4 regions of the Acidilutibacter cellobiosedens genome follow, and region 3 is predicted to be linked to each of the others. Evidence: riboswitches for the same ligand, from Rfam matches in the RefSeq annotation. Region 3 holds a riboswitch; each other region holds the start of a gene.
What was found. A riboswitch is a leader RNA that binds a small molecule or an ion and turns the genes downstream of it on or off. The one in region 3 is predicted to bind S-adenosylmethionine.
Positions count from the first base shown of each region.

Region 1: linked by a shared signal. The riboswitch ahead of EQM13_RS06550 (methionine ABC transporter ATP-binding protein) and the one ahead of metK (methionine adenosyltransferase) in region 3 are both predicted to bind S-adenosylmethionine.
Region 2: linked by a shared signal. The riboswitch ahead of EQM13_RS16585 (peptide ABC transporter substrate-binding protein) and the one ahead of metK (methionine adenosyltransferase) in region 3 are both predicted to bind S-adenosylmethionine.
Region 4: linked by a shared signal. The riboswitch ahead of EQM13_RS13895 (M20 family metallopeptidase) and the one ahead of metK (methionine adenosyltransferase) in region 3 are both predicted to bind S-adenosylmethionine.

Region 1 covers NZ_CP035282.1:1,394,320-1,397,761, forward strand. The annotation lists gene EQM13_RS06540 (MetQ/NlpA family ABC transporter substrate-binding protein) at 1-767, opposite strand, end outside; gene EQM13_RS06545 (methionine ABC transporter permease) at 780-1,421, opposite strand; gene EQM13_RS06550 (methionine ABC transporter ATP-binding protein) at 1,422-2,426, opposite strand; SAM riboswitch class I at 2,548-2,648, opposite strand; gene EQM13_RS06555 (hypothetical protein) at 2,885-3,091, shown strand; gene EQM13_RS06560 (spore coat protein) at 3,110-3,388, shown strand.
Region 2 covers NZ_CP035282.1:3,426,611-3,430,052, forward strand. The annotation lists gene EQM13_RS16580 (periplasmic substrate-binding domain-containing protein) at 88-513, opposite strand; gene EQM13_RS16585 (peptide ABC transporter substrate-binding protein) at 498-1,760, opposite strand; SAM riboswitch class I at 2,016-2,133, opposite strand; gene EQM13_RS16590 (reverse transcriptase domain-containing protein) at 2,323-3,078, opposite strand.
Region 3 covers NZ_CP035282.1:698,789-702,230, reverse strand. The annotation lists gene EQM13_RS03345 (PTS fructose transporter subunit IIC) at 1-310, opposite strand, end outside; gene EQM13_RS03340 (PTS fructose transporter subunit IIB) at 338-658, opposite strand; gene EQM13_RS03335 (PTS sugar transporter subunit IIA) at 679-1,122, opposite strand; gene metK (methionine adenosyltransferase) at 1,338-2,525, opposite strand; SAM riboswitch class I at 2,595-2,706, opposite strand; gene EQM13_RS03325 (ferritin-like domain-containing protein) at 2,800-3,336, opposite strand.
Region 4 covers NZ_CP035282.1:2,891,036-2,894,477, reverse strand. The annotation lists gene cysK (cysteine synthase A) at 1-538, shown strand, start outside; gene EQM13_RS18755 (hypothetical protein) at 753-977, opposite strand; gene EQM13_RS13895 (M20 family metallopeptidase) at 1,056-1,958, opposite strand; SAM riboswitch class I at 2,057-2,168, opposite strand; gene EQM13_RS13890 (sigma 54-interacting transcriptional regulator) at 2,398-3,442, shown strand, end outside.

The DNA of each region.
Region 1 (3,442 bases), 700 kb from region 3:
TTTTCTTCAATGAATTTTTTTACCTTTTCGCTTTGGAGAGCTTTTATTAATTTCTGGAATTTTTCTTGGTTTTCTTCTCCGCCTCTTACAGCAACTATATTAGCATAAGGGGAGCTTTTATCTTCAAGTATTAAAGCATTTTTCGTAGGAACAAGATTAGCTTCAAGGGCATAATTTCCGTTGATTACAGCACCATCTACATCTCCGAGTACTCTTGGCAATTGAGCGGCTTCCAATGCCTCAAATTTTAAGTTCTTTGGATTTTCTGCGATATCATTTTCTGTAGACAAAATATTATCCGGATCTTTTAATTTTATTATTCCGTTTTCCTGAAGAAGCAGAAGTGCTCTTCCTCCGTTTGTAGGATCATTTGGAATCGCAATGGTACTTCCGTTGGGAATTTCATCTATGGATTTGTATTTTTTGGAATATAATCCCATGGGTTCAATATGAACAGCACCTATAGATACGATATTTATATTTTGCTTTTCTTTAAATTCGTTCATATAAGGGAGATGTTGAAAGAAATTAGCATCGATTTCTTTGTCGGCTAAGGCCGTATTTGGCTTTACATAGTCGGTAAATTCAATTACTTCGAGTTTAATTCCCTCTTTTTCTAAATCATCTTTAATCAAATCTACAATTGCTTTGTGAGGTTCGGGAGAAACTCCGATTTTTATTACATTTTCTGCACTTTCTTTTTTCCCGCACCCGGTGAGCAAAGTAAAAATTAAAATGGCAATTAATATTAAACTGAATTTTTTCATTATAATTCCTCCTTATTTTTTATTTAATTTGTGAGCCAATTTATTGCCAAATAGCTGTATTCCCTGAACCAGAATAATAATTATTATTACGGAAACTACCATTATGTCGGTTTGAAATCCATAGAGCCCATATCTTATGGCCAGATTTCCCAAACCACCTCCTCCGATAGCTCCTGCCATAGCAGAATAGCCGATTAAATTGATAACAGTTAGGGTAATTCCTGACACTAAGGAAGGCATAGCTTCGGGAATCAATACTTTAAATATGATTTGTCTGACTGTAGCTCCCATGGCTAAACTTGCTTCCACGACTCCTTTATCTACCTTTTTTAATGCCTCTTCTATTACTCTTGCAACGAATGGAGCGGCAGAAATGGAAAGAGGGACAATTGTAGCAGTCGTTCCGATGGTCGTTCCCACAATAATTCTGGATACGGGAAAAACGAGGATCATGAGTATGATAAAAGGAAAGGATCTTAGAATATTGATTATTCCTTCCAGAATCTGATTTAACATAAGCTTCTCCCATATTCCGCCTCTTTCGGTAATTGTTAATAATACACCTAAAGGGAATCCTAAAAGGAGAGAAAATATAGTAGAGAAAAATACCATATATATAGTTTCTAAAGTTGCTTCATATACCAGTTGCCCCATTTAAATCACCTCGAAATTGATACCTTGATTATTAAGCCAAGATAGGGACTTTTCTATTTCTTCATTTTCTCCGTCTACTTGAACAATCAAATATCCAACGCTCGTTTTATTTAGATCGTAAATATTTCCGGAAAGTATGTTTACAGAAATATTAAATTTTTTTATCATATCGGATACAACCGGTTTTCTTGCGTTTTCTTTACTAAAGCTTAGTCTTATTAATTTTCCGTGATCAATTTTAGGCAGTGGAACGAATTCATCGGTGTTTATATTCAGGCTGTTTATAAAAGAACGACTAATTTTTGTCTTAGGATGTCTGAATAATTCTTCGACAGTATTTGATTCTATTATTTTACCGTTTTCTATGATAGCGACTCTGTCACAAATATCCTTAACCACTTCCATTTGATGAGTAATCATGATTATGGTGACATTGAATTCATCTCTTATTTTTTTTAGCAATGCCAAAATCGATTTGGTGGTTATCGGATCCAATGCGGAAGTACCTTCATCACTGAGGAGTACTTTAGGGTTATTTGCTAATGCTCTTCCTACTGCTACTCTTTGTTTTTGACCCCCGCTTAACTGGGCTGGATAGGAATTTATTTTATCTTCTAATTCAACATATTTCACGAGTTCTTTTGTTCTTTTATCTATGTCTTTTTTATCCATTTTTTCCAATCGCAATGGAAAGGCTATATTATCGTATACATTTTTTGAGGAAAGAAGGTTAAAGCTCTGAAATATCATTCCTATTCCCTTTCTTTCTTCTCTCAGTTCATTTTTATTCAAATTTGTGATATTCACATTATCAATTATTATTTTTCCGCTGTCAGGTTCTTCAAGACGATTTATACATCTGATAAGAGTTGATTTACCTGCACCGCTCAACCCTATTATTCCAAATATCTCACCTTTTTCTATGTTTAAATTTATATTTTTTAAAGCAATAATTTTTTTATTATCTTGTATATAAGTTTTTGATAAGTTTTCAATGGTAATCAACAAATTCACCCCTTTAAAGAATTACTCTGTGAAGTAATAAAGACAATAAAATACCTCTCTCAATGATTTAAGGTTTTTTAAATAAAAAAACCTCTTTTCGGAAGAAAGAGGACTATATCCCCTCTCATCTCTCGGCAAGTATTACCGTAGGAATTGGCACCTTGTATTTACACAGGTTGCCGGGTTTCATCGGGCCAGTCCCTCCACCTCTCTAGATAAGAGTTTAAACTTACTATTAATTTGTATAATAAATATTCTAATAGTAATTTAAGTTTTTGTCAATATTTTTTAAAAATTAAAAACTATGTTTCCATTAAAAATTTTTTTATAATATTTTATTATAGTTAAAGTATTTTTCTATGAATAAAAAACTATTCTAAAATCTTAAATGAATAATAGACAAACTAAAGACACAAAATATTTAAGGAACAAAATATTTTGTGGAAAGGAGAAATTTTATGGCGCTTAAAAATACTGTTAATTTAGGAAATATTAATCAAAGTGAACTTCAAAGCATAAGGGAAATTGCAAGTTGTCATCAAACGATGGCTGCCAAATTTGATCTATACTCTAATCAATGTCACGATGCTCAGCTTAAACAGATGTTTAAGCAGTCCGGGCAAGATGCTCAAACTACCGCATCTAATTTAACAAATTCACTATAAAAATTAAGGAGGGATAATATGCAAGAAAAAGATATGGTAAGTGATGTTTTGACAGGAACGAAAGCCAGTATAGAATCTTATACCAAAGCTATAACGGAATGTTCCAATCAGCAATTGAGGAGCACATTGCAGCAACTTAGAAATGAAGCGGAACAATTTCAATATCAGTTATTCCAAATAGCAGAAAAAAAAGGATACTATAATCCGGCTCCTCCTGCTGATCAAAAATCTATTCAGACTGTTAAAACCGGCCTTTCATCTGGAATGTCCGGGACTTCAGGAATGAATATGCATTAAATCCAAATAGGAGAATATACTTTTTTGAAATCCCTTGAAATGAGATAATATTTC
Region 2 (3,442 bases), 1.0 Mb from region 3:
TTTTTGTTGTTATTTCATATTTCTAAAGTTAGGTAAAGTCTATTTTTAAAATAGACTTTACCTGATAATCTAAAATTAATTGGTATATTATTTAACAATATAAGCATGGGTAATCTCTAATGGAGTACCTAAGTTGTGAGTAACGATTCCTTTAACCTTTGGGTTTATCAAATAACTTGACGCTCCCTGGTATAAAGGAGCAACAACTGCCTTACTCAAAATATATTTCTGTGCCTCCTGCAAATCCTTCCATCTTTTTTGAGGATCTGTTGAATCATCAGTTTTAATCTTTGTAATTAGCGCGTCATATTTGGAGTCTTTATACTGCCCGTGATTATGTTCATATGTTGAGAAAAACAGATTCAAGTAACTAACCGGATCAAAATCTCCGGTCCAACCGCCGAGAGCCAAATCAAAATTATAAGCCATCATCTTTTCAAAACGAACTTTTGCGGGAACATTGCTCAAATTAATAGTCAGTCCCGATAAATTAGTCTCTAATTGACTTTGCAAATATTCCCCGTTCTTTTGGCTCCTTCCGTATCACTGGTGATTAACGTCAATTCAACTTTTTCCACTCCCAATTCGCTTTTAGCCTTTTCCCACAGTTTTTTCGCTTCCTCAACATCCGTTTTTACCAAGACACCTGCTTCATCCGAAAAATCCTTCCCTGTATCTGGATTCGTCGCAATTCCTTTAGGAATAATTCCCGTTAAAGGTCTTGAGCCATCGACAAGTATGTTGTTTACCAACTCATCTCTATTGATTGCCAGTGAAATTGCCTTTCTGAAATTTTCATTTTGCAGAGTGGGGCTTGAACTTATGCCAAATTCAAGATTAGAATCTGTCAGAGTAAGTACCGAAAGAAAGTCATCATTATTTATATACTGACTGATATAATCTCCAGATAAAGATGTAGCGTCAATAGCTCCTGATTCGTACAGATTAATTCCAGTTCCCGTTTCTTTAACAACCTGAATATTGATTTTATTAAGTTTTATATTATCCTTATCCCAATAATTTTCATTCCTTTGATAATTCCATGTAAGACCTGTACCATCCCAGTCTTTCAGGACAAAGGGGCCATTTCCTAAAGTATTTTCACTTGTTGTTCCGTATGCTTCCCCCTTAGATGTTGCAAATGCTTCATTCTGAGGAAATAAATTTACAGATGATAATGAAGATGTAAAATACGTATCCGGATATTCAAGGGTTACTTTGAGTTCCGTATCACTGACGGCTTCAACTCCTAATTCCGAAGGATCTTTTGTCCCTTCATTAATTGCTTTGGCATTCTTTATGTTGAAAAATGTACTTGCGCTTTGGGCCGCCGTTTCCGGTGCAAATAACCGTCTCCATGCAAAAACATAGTCTTTAGCGGTCAATGGATCTCCGTTTGCCCATTTCAAATTATCCTTAAGTTTAATAGTGTACACCAAACCGTCTTCACTGATTTGAGGATCCCCTTCTGCCTCTACTGGAACGGTTTTATTATCTCCGTCAATTTTATATAAACCTTCTGCAAATATTTCAATTTGGGAAGAACTCAATGTATCATAAGATTTAACAGAATCTGCAGTAGGCAATTCACTTGAAATAACCCAGTTCAATTCTTGCTTGTCAGCCAATTTTTCAGCAGAATCAGAAGATTTTTCACCGGATTCGGGTACACTTTCTTCCTTTGAAGTTTCTTTTGAGCAACCTGCAAACATTAAAGCCAATACCAATATCAATAAAATTAATCTTATTCTATTTTTCATGCTTATCTCTCCTTTTATTATTAAATTACTGTGAATAATTTTTCTTATAATATCGTTACAACATATTTTTATCATCCCCTTTATTAACACGAAAGCACACCTATAAGTCATAGGAAAACTTAATGTAAACTTAACCTTAAATAGGTTTTCAAAAAAGGCCGCTTCAATTTATTAGTACTTCAATAAAAGCCTTTTTCACAATTAAAAACCTACTTTCTTAATAAGAAAGCAGGTTAATAATCTAACTGGCATGCTTTCTTATCTCTCAAACCATCATGGTTTGCAGGATTTGGCACCTTTAAATAATATACTTTCATATTATTCAGGCTGCCGGGCTTCATCGGGCCAGTCCCTCTGCCTCTCTCGATAAGAATCAAAATTAACTTTTCATAACCCATAGGAAAATCCTATTTTACCTTAACGTAAACTTAACCTTAAATTAGTTTCAAAAAAGGCCGCTTCAATTTATTAGTACTTCAATAGAAGCCTTTTTCACAAATCGAGTAGGGCAAAATAAATTGCCCTCTCACACCACCGTACATACGGTTCCGTATATGGCGGTTCAATTAAATCTAACATTACGCCTGTGCTCATAGTAATCTAATGGACTGATTAATCCTCTTTGGGTTAATATAGCCTTAGAAATTGCTCTTGATACACAAGTTTTTGTTGCTACAAAATAGTACCTGTCTCCGCAATATGAGGTTAATCTTGCTAGGTCCTTGTTAACTCCTAACTTTTGTAATCCCCATTGCCTTTTTGATGGCCGATATTCACCTTTGTCCATTATTCCTGCTTGAAGAAACTTTCGGATTAATGACTCAGTGTCAGGATCATTTATGATATTGTGTACCAAACTCATCAGTTTGTCTTGCGGAACAGTATCAAAAAATTTTTCCAGGTCAATATCTACTACCCATAGATACCCATCGTTAAAATATTCCAGTAGTTTTACTACCGCCATTTCACAGTTCCTGCCTGGTCTATATCCATAACTGGTTCCTGAGAATTCTTTTTCTGCAATAGGACTTAAGACTTGCACTATTGCCTGTTGTATTATCCTATCCATGGCTGTAGGTATTCCTAACTTTCTGGTACCTCCATTAGGTTTTGGAATTTCTACTCTTAAAACTGGTTGTGGTCTGTAACTTCTTTCCTCTATCTCGACTTTAATTCTTTGCCAATTTTCTCTAATATATCCGTCAATTTCATTGATAGTTATTCCATCAACTCCACTTGCGCCTTTGTTTGAACATACACTTCTAAAGGCTTGATACATATTTTGTCTGTCCAGAATTTTGTCCAGTAAAGTTGTCATAATGTGCATTCTACTCCCTTTTCGCTAGCTTGGAAATCGCCTTAATTTATTGACCTTGGATTCCTTTTACGTTTTCACCTGTATCAATCAGACTATCCACGCTACATCCATTTTGTATTGTGCTTTTTAATTGTTTAGTCCTTCGCCAAAACTTATTTAGCTACTATGACCTCTGCTGACTTCTCATGATTCGTTGTTACTACTGTATCGCTCGTGAGACCTCACGGGTTAATCCATATATCTTTCCTCGTTTACTTGCAGAATTTACGCTTTAGGGTTACGGTTACCTTTTTGGACTTTATTGTCTTAAGCCAACTTATCCGCCTTTCACGCCTTATATTCTGTTTCTGTTCGTCAAGCCACG
Region 3 (3,442 bases):
ACGTAAAGCCAAAAGTAGACATTACATTGGCTAATTTCAATAATATTTCGCTAAATCCGGTATATTGTCCTGAATTTAATGCATCTATAATGGATAACGAAGGGTCTACCCTTAATATGACATAAGGTATAATTTGTGAAAATGCTCCGACAAGTCCTCCCATAATCAATATAGGTATCATATAAGATATACCGGTCATTATATGTCTGCTTATTTCTGTCCAAGCAGATTGCTTACCATCATTTAAATCATTTGCCTTTCCAACAATTTTATCCTCAGACACTCCGATAGTTCTTTTTTTAATCGTCATTTCAATTCCCTTCTTTCCTTTTAAAAATTACTTAAATCCTTTATCTTCTTCGATTTCTTCTAAAATTCCCTTTGGATTTTTAATTAATTCCTGAAGTTCCACTTCGTATACTTCATATCCTTCAAATCTGTCCATACCTTCAGGAGTTATTCCCACAGAATGAATTATAATATCTGCTTTTTTAATATCATCTGCCGTAAGCTTGTTTTGAATTCCATCTGCTCCTTGAGTTTCAATCTTTACATCATACCCTTTTTCCTTTGCCGCTTTCTCTAATGCTTCGGCAGCCATAAAAGTATGGGCAAGTCCCATAGGACAAGCACATAAGCCTATAATTTTCTTTGCCATAATATTCTCTCCTTTCAATTTTAAGAATTTAAAGCACTCATAATTAATTCATATATTAAATTAATATCATCAGACTCGTTTAAAGTAGTCTTAAATTTATCATCCACAAGTTTCCTGGATATTTTAGACAACATGGTTAAATGGATATTGTCCTTATTTTCTTTAGGAGTCAAAAAGGATATAATCAGTTTAATATTCTTTCCGCCCCAGTCAATGATGTTCTTCGACTTTATGATGAATATCGCCGGAAGGTTAATTGATTCCGACTTAGTGTGTGGTATTGCTATTGTTTCATCAATGGCGGTATTAAATGCCCTTTCTCTGCTCCATAAATCTTTTTTTGTTTGATCTTTGTCATTGGATATGCTTAGTTCAACAGCCTTACCGGCAATAAAATCAATACTGTTTTCTTTGTCTTTTAAACCAATATCTAAAAATATATAATCCTTCTTAAAAATATCCAATTATATCCTCCTTTAATTGTCTCGTTGATAAGTATCACATTTTAGCTATATTTATAATCTATTTATAATTATAGTATTATGAAATCGTTTTATTTATATTAATCTTACCGTTATATCGGTAAAATTTAATTATTTAACTTCATATAAAAAATGAGACATAAGATCAGTTTAAAACTAACTCATGTCTTCTAAATTTTAAAAATTTTTCAATGGTATTAAAGTTTAAATCCGTCTTTTCTCAATTCTTCTACTTTATCAGTTCTTTCCCAAGGAAGATCCAAATCCGGCCTTCCAAAATGACCGTAGCTTGCAACTTGTCTATATATAGGTCTTCTTAAATTCAAATCTCTGATGATTGCAGCAGGCCTCAAATCAAAATGTTTGTTAACTAAGCTCTCAATTTCATTATCAGTCAATTTTCCTGTTCCAAAGGTCTCCACATAAATTGACAGAGGTCTTGCCACTCCTATGGCATAAGCAAGTCCTACTTCACATTTTTCCGCAATTCCTGCGGCTACTATGTTTTTTGCCACATATCTCGCGGCATAGGCTGCAGAACGATCTACTTTTGTAGGATCCTTACCCGAAAAGGCCCCTCCTCCATGTCTGCAATAGCCTCCGTAAGTATCGACTATTATCTTTCTTCCCGTAAGTCCCGAATCCCCCATTGGACCTCCGATAACAAACCTTCCAGTAGGATTTACATAGTATTTGGTATTCTCATCTATCATATTTAAGGGTATTATCTTACTTATAACATTTTCTATTATATCCTTTCTGATAGTTGGTAAATCAATATCTGAACAATGCTGAGCGGACACTACAACATTTTCAACTCTTACGGGCTTTCCGTCTTCATATTCAATAGTTACCTGAGTCTTCCCGTCTGGCCTCAAATAGGGAAGCGTATGATTTTTTCTGACTTCCGCCAATCTCTTTGATAACTTGTGAGCCAAAGATATAGGCAGAGGCATTAGTTCCGGCGTTTCATTGCAGGCAAATCCAAACATCATTCCCTGATCACCGGCACCGATACTGTCTAATTCATCTTCACTCAATTCTCTCTGCTCCAATGCTTTATTTACACCAATAGCTATGTCGGGGGACTGCTCATTAATTGAAGTAATTACCGCACATGTATCCGCATCAAAACCATATTTTGCTCTGGTATATCCTATTTCCTTAACAGTCTTTCTTACAACCTTAGGTATATCTACATAACATTTTGTGGATATTTCACCAACCACCAGTATAAGTCCTGTAGTAACACTTGTTTCACAAGCAACTCTTGCCTCCGGATCCTTTTCTAATATAGCATCCAATATGGCATCCGATATCTGATCGCAGATTTTATCAGGATGTCCCTCTGTTACGGATTCCGAAGTAAACAACCATCTTTTCATACAAATGCCTCCTTGATTTTCTGTTTTTTTAAATAAAAAAACCTCTTCCGAAGAAAAGGCAACAAATGCACCTCATCTTTCAGAACAACATTTCTGTGGGATTTAGCACCATTGAAGTAAGTACACATTTCAGGTTGCCGGGTTTCATAGGGCCCATTCCCTCCACCACTCTTGATAAGGTTCAAGATTTTTATTCAATTATTTCCAATATAAGAACTTGACTAAATTATAACACTGCTAAAATGATTCGTCAATAAAAAATATCAATGCTCAATTACCAGCCGCAATACTTTCCAATAGCCTTATTAAAATGTTCAATATGAACTTTTTCATCCAAAATAATTCTCGCCAAAATCGCCTGAACATAAGGGTCATTAATCTCTTTGATATGTCTCTCATAGTTTCGAATTGCTTCGTATTCAGACATAAGATCCGCATGAAGCCGGCCACATAAGTTACATCCATAATATACATATCCCGCATTCCAACAACAGCAATTTGTATTTTGGCTCCCTCTGTATATAGGATTGCCTCCCAACAGTAAAATGGTTTCTGCTAACATCTCCATATGATGCATTTCCGTGATAGATATACGTTCCCACATATTAGCGACTTCTTCCGCTTCTTTGTTGGAAATAAAATAATGATATAAGTACTGATTTATTGCTGTAAATTCACTAACCCCTCCTGCATAGTCATCCATCAGAATCTCCGCATAGAGTTTATTTTCTCCCAGAACTTTAATTTCCGGATATGGAGACGGGTCCGCATATCCTCCATGTATTATCTCATTACCACCCATTTGTTTCATACAATTTTCCCCCTTATATATTTAATTGATTTAATATAGAATATGATTAGAAAGAATTTCTGTTCATATAATTGAACATCATAATATAATTTCTTACTTCCCTTTC
Region 4 (3,442 bases), 1.6 Mb from region 3:
TAAAGCAGAAGAACTTGCAAAGCAAAATTCAAATTATTATATACCTTATCAGTTTGGCAATGAAAATAATACTCTTTCCCATATTGAAACCACAGCTCAAGAAATACTCAAAGATCTGGGGAGTAACATAGATGTATTTATTGCAGGTATAGGTACAGGAGGCACAGTTACAGGAGTAGGGAAGGTTCTAAAGGAGAAGAACAGTAATGTGAAAATAGTAGGCGTAGAGCCAAAATCTTCACCTTTATTGTCTGAAGGAAAAGCAGGTCCTCATAAAATACAAGGAATAGGAGCTAACTTTGTTCCAAGTATACTGGACCTTGATTTATTGGATGATATAAATACGGTATTTAATGAAGATGCCATTGAAACTACAAGACAACTGGCAAGGGAAGAAGGGATACTTGTAGGAATTTCATCGGGAGCAGCGGTCTATGCAGCACTACAATGGGCAAAGAAATTAGGAAAAGGCAAAACTGTATTGGCTATTGCTCCGGATAATGGAGAGAGATATTTAAGTACGGGAATATTTAGCTAAAATCAATTTATTTGTTGAAGTATTATTATCATAAAATTTACAAAACTAAAAAATAATACGGATTTTTTAAAATCCGTATTATTTTTTTAACTATATGAAAATTCCATTTATCCTAATTTGGATTTTCCGTAAGATGAGTTTCAAAAAATTTGGAGGAGTTAATTTATATTAAAAAAGAAACTTACAATTTTAAATATGTTACAAAATTAAATTGTTAAAATTCATTAGCTTCATTCTTTAATTGATATTCAAACTCGTCTTTAATTTCTTTCAACAATTTTTTATTTAAAATTAATTTTAATCCTGTTAAAGCCAATGTTTTAGCTCCTAATAAGAGGGCTCTGTCACCATCCTTTGAACGAGCGGCTTCCCTAAATTCTATTGTATGTCCTACTAAATTGTCAGGACCTATTTTAACTGAAGGCTGAATAGTTGGCACTACGTGACTGATATTTCCAACATCACTGGATCCACTGGCTTTATTTTCCGGCGAATGAATATCTAAACCAAAGGATTCTCAGATTTCTTTAAAAACATCGTCAAATTTTTTATTAGGCAGAATATTATCAACTGAATTTTGAAATTCAATAATATTTACCTTTGCTCCGGTAGCAAGAGCGGCACCATTAGCAATGCCTTTTATTCTTTGAGTGACTTTGTCGCATTTAATTTTTGTATCTGCTCTTATGAAAAAGCGGGCTTTGGCATATTCAGGTATAATATTAGGCGCATCTCCACCATGGGTAATTATTCCATGAATTCTTACATCACTTGTTACATGCTGACGCAGAGCATTTATCCCATTAAATAAAAGTATAACTCCATCTAAGGCATTAATCCCCTTTTCGGGAGCTGCTGATGCATGAGCGGATTTTCCTATGAATTCAAAATCAAGGGGATTTACCGCAAGAGATTTTCCTGTAGTATATGTTTTATTTCCGGGATGAACCATTAAACAAGCATCGATTCCTTTCAATAGATTATGCTTTACAAAACTTCCTTTGGCACTTCCGTTATTTCCTCCTTCCTCGGCAGGAGTGCCTAAAACTACAACTTTTCCTCCCGTTTCGTCCAATACTTTTCCTAAAGCAATTGCTGCCGCGGCACTACTGACTCCTATGATGTTATGGCCGCAAGCATGACCTAATTTAGGAAGTGCATCATATTCGGCTAAAAATCCAATGGTAGGCCCCGATAAATGAGAAGATTCCTTTTTTGCAATAAATCCTGTGGGATGACCTGCTACATTTTTTTCTACGCAAAAACCTTCTGATATTAAAAGCTGTGTTAATAGATTACTGGCCAAGATTTCCTCATTTCCTATTTCAGGGTGATCGTGAATCTCATGACTTATGGAAATATACTTAGAACTATTGGATTCTACATCTTTTAAAATCTTTTGTTTTATTTCTTCTGACATTTTAAGCATCACCTTCTTCTGACATATTATGAAAATGAAAAACCTCTTCTTAATTTAAAGTAAGAAGAGGTTTATATCAAAAGATGATACATTCGCTCTTCTTATCTTCCAAGCTATAAAGCTTGCTGGAATTGGCACAGCATTCTCTAATGAAAAGAATCCGCTGCCGAAGTTTCATAGGGCCAGTCCCTCCACCTCTCTGGATAAGAAGTTTTTCATATTCAATTATTAATAATGAATTATACAAGCATTATTTAAAAATGTCAACAAATTTTTTTATAATCCATCGTCACTTTACTTTATAGCATATAAGGCTTAAATAGGGTATAATGGATTAAATAACAAAATAATAAGAAATATTTTAAGTACAATTTTATGTGGCAGCTAAACGTTAAAATATAAAATTTAATGTTTAGCAAAGAAGGAGAATAAGATAAGTATGAAAAGGAACAAGGATAAAGTATATAATTTTTTAAAAGTTATGTCTTTAGATTTGTGTAATAACAAAAAGAGAGGTGTAACTGCCAGCGAAATATCAAAAGAATTAAATATCAAAAGAAATGTTGCAAGTCATTTGCTGAATGAATTGTATATGGAAGGCAAAGCAATAAAAATTAATACGAGACCTGTTTATTTCATAGACAGGGATGCCTATGAAAATAATTCTATATTGCAGAAAACGATTGGTCATGTGGAAATCGGAAGAGGAACGGCAGTTGAAAAATACGATCCCTTTGACAAGATAATAGGAAGTCATGGAAGTCTTAGAGAACAGGTCAAAATGTGCAAGTCGGCTGCTACATATCCTCCTGACGGTCTTCCCCTGCTTCTTATAGGAAATAGCGGTACAGGTAAAAGTTTTATGGCACAAGTTATATATGAATATGCAAAGAATAACAAAATAATAGCCGAAGATGCTCCTTATGTCATATTTAATTGTGCAGAATATGCAGACAATCCGGAATTGTTGTCGGCAAATTTATTTGGTTTTGTGAAAGGTGCTTTTACAGGTGCTGATAAGGATAAAATAGGGTTGTTGGAGGAAGCTAATGGAGGTTATTTGTTTTTAGATGAAGTTCATAGGCTGACTCCGGAAGGACAGGAGAAACTTTTTTTATTTCTTGATAAAGGAATATTCAGAAGATTAGGAGAGTCTAACAATTGGAGGTCATCAAAGGTTAGATTTATCTTTGCTACGACGGAAGAACCGTCTTTGAGTCTTATTAACACATTTTTACGTCGTATACCTTTAGTTGTAAGCATACCGGATTTGTTCAGAAGGCCTGTTCAGGAAAAATTGCAGATGATATACAATTTTTATCAGGAAGAATCAAAAAATATCGGAATAGATATTGTTGTCAGTAAACAGGTGATGGATGTTTTATTAAAGATCAATATATCGGGAAATATAGGAAAACTGAAGAATGCAATCAAATACAGTTGTGCGTCGGCTTATGGTGCATATGTAATGGACAGTGTTAAGA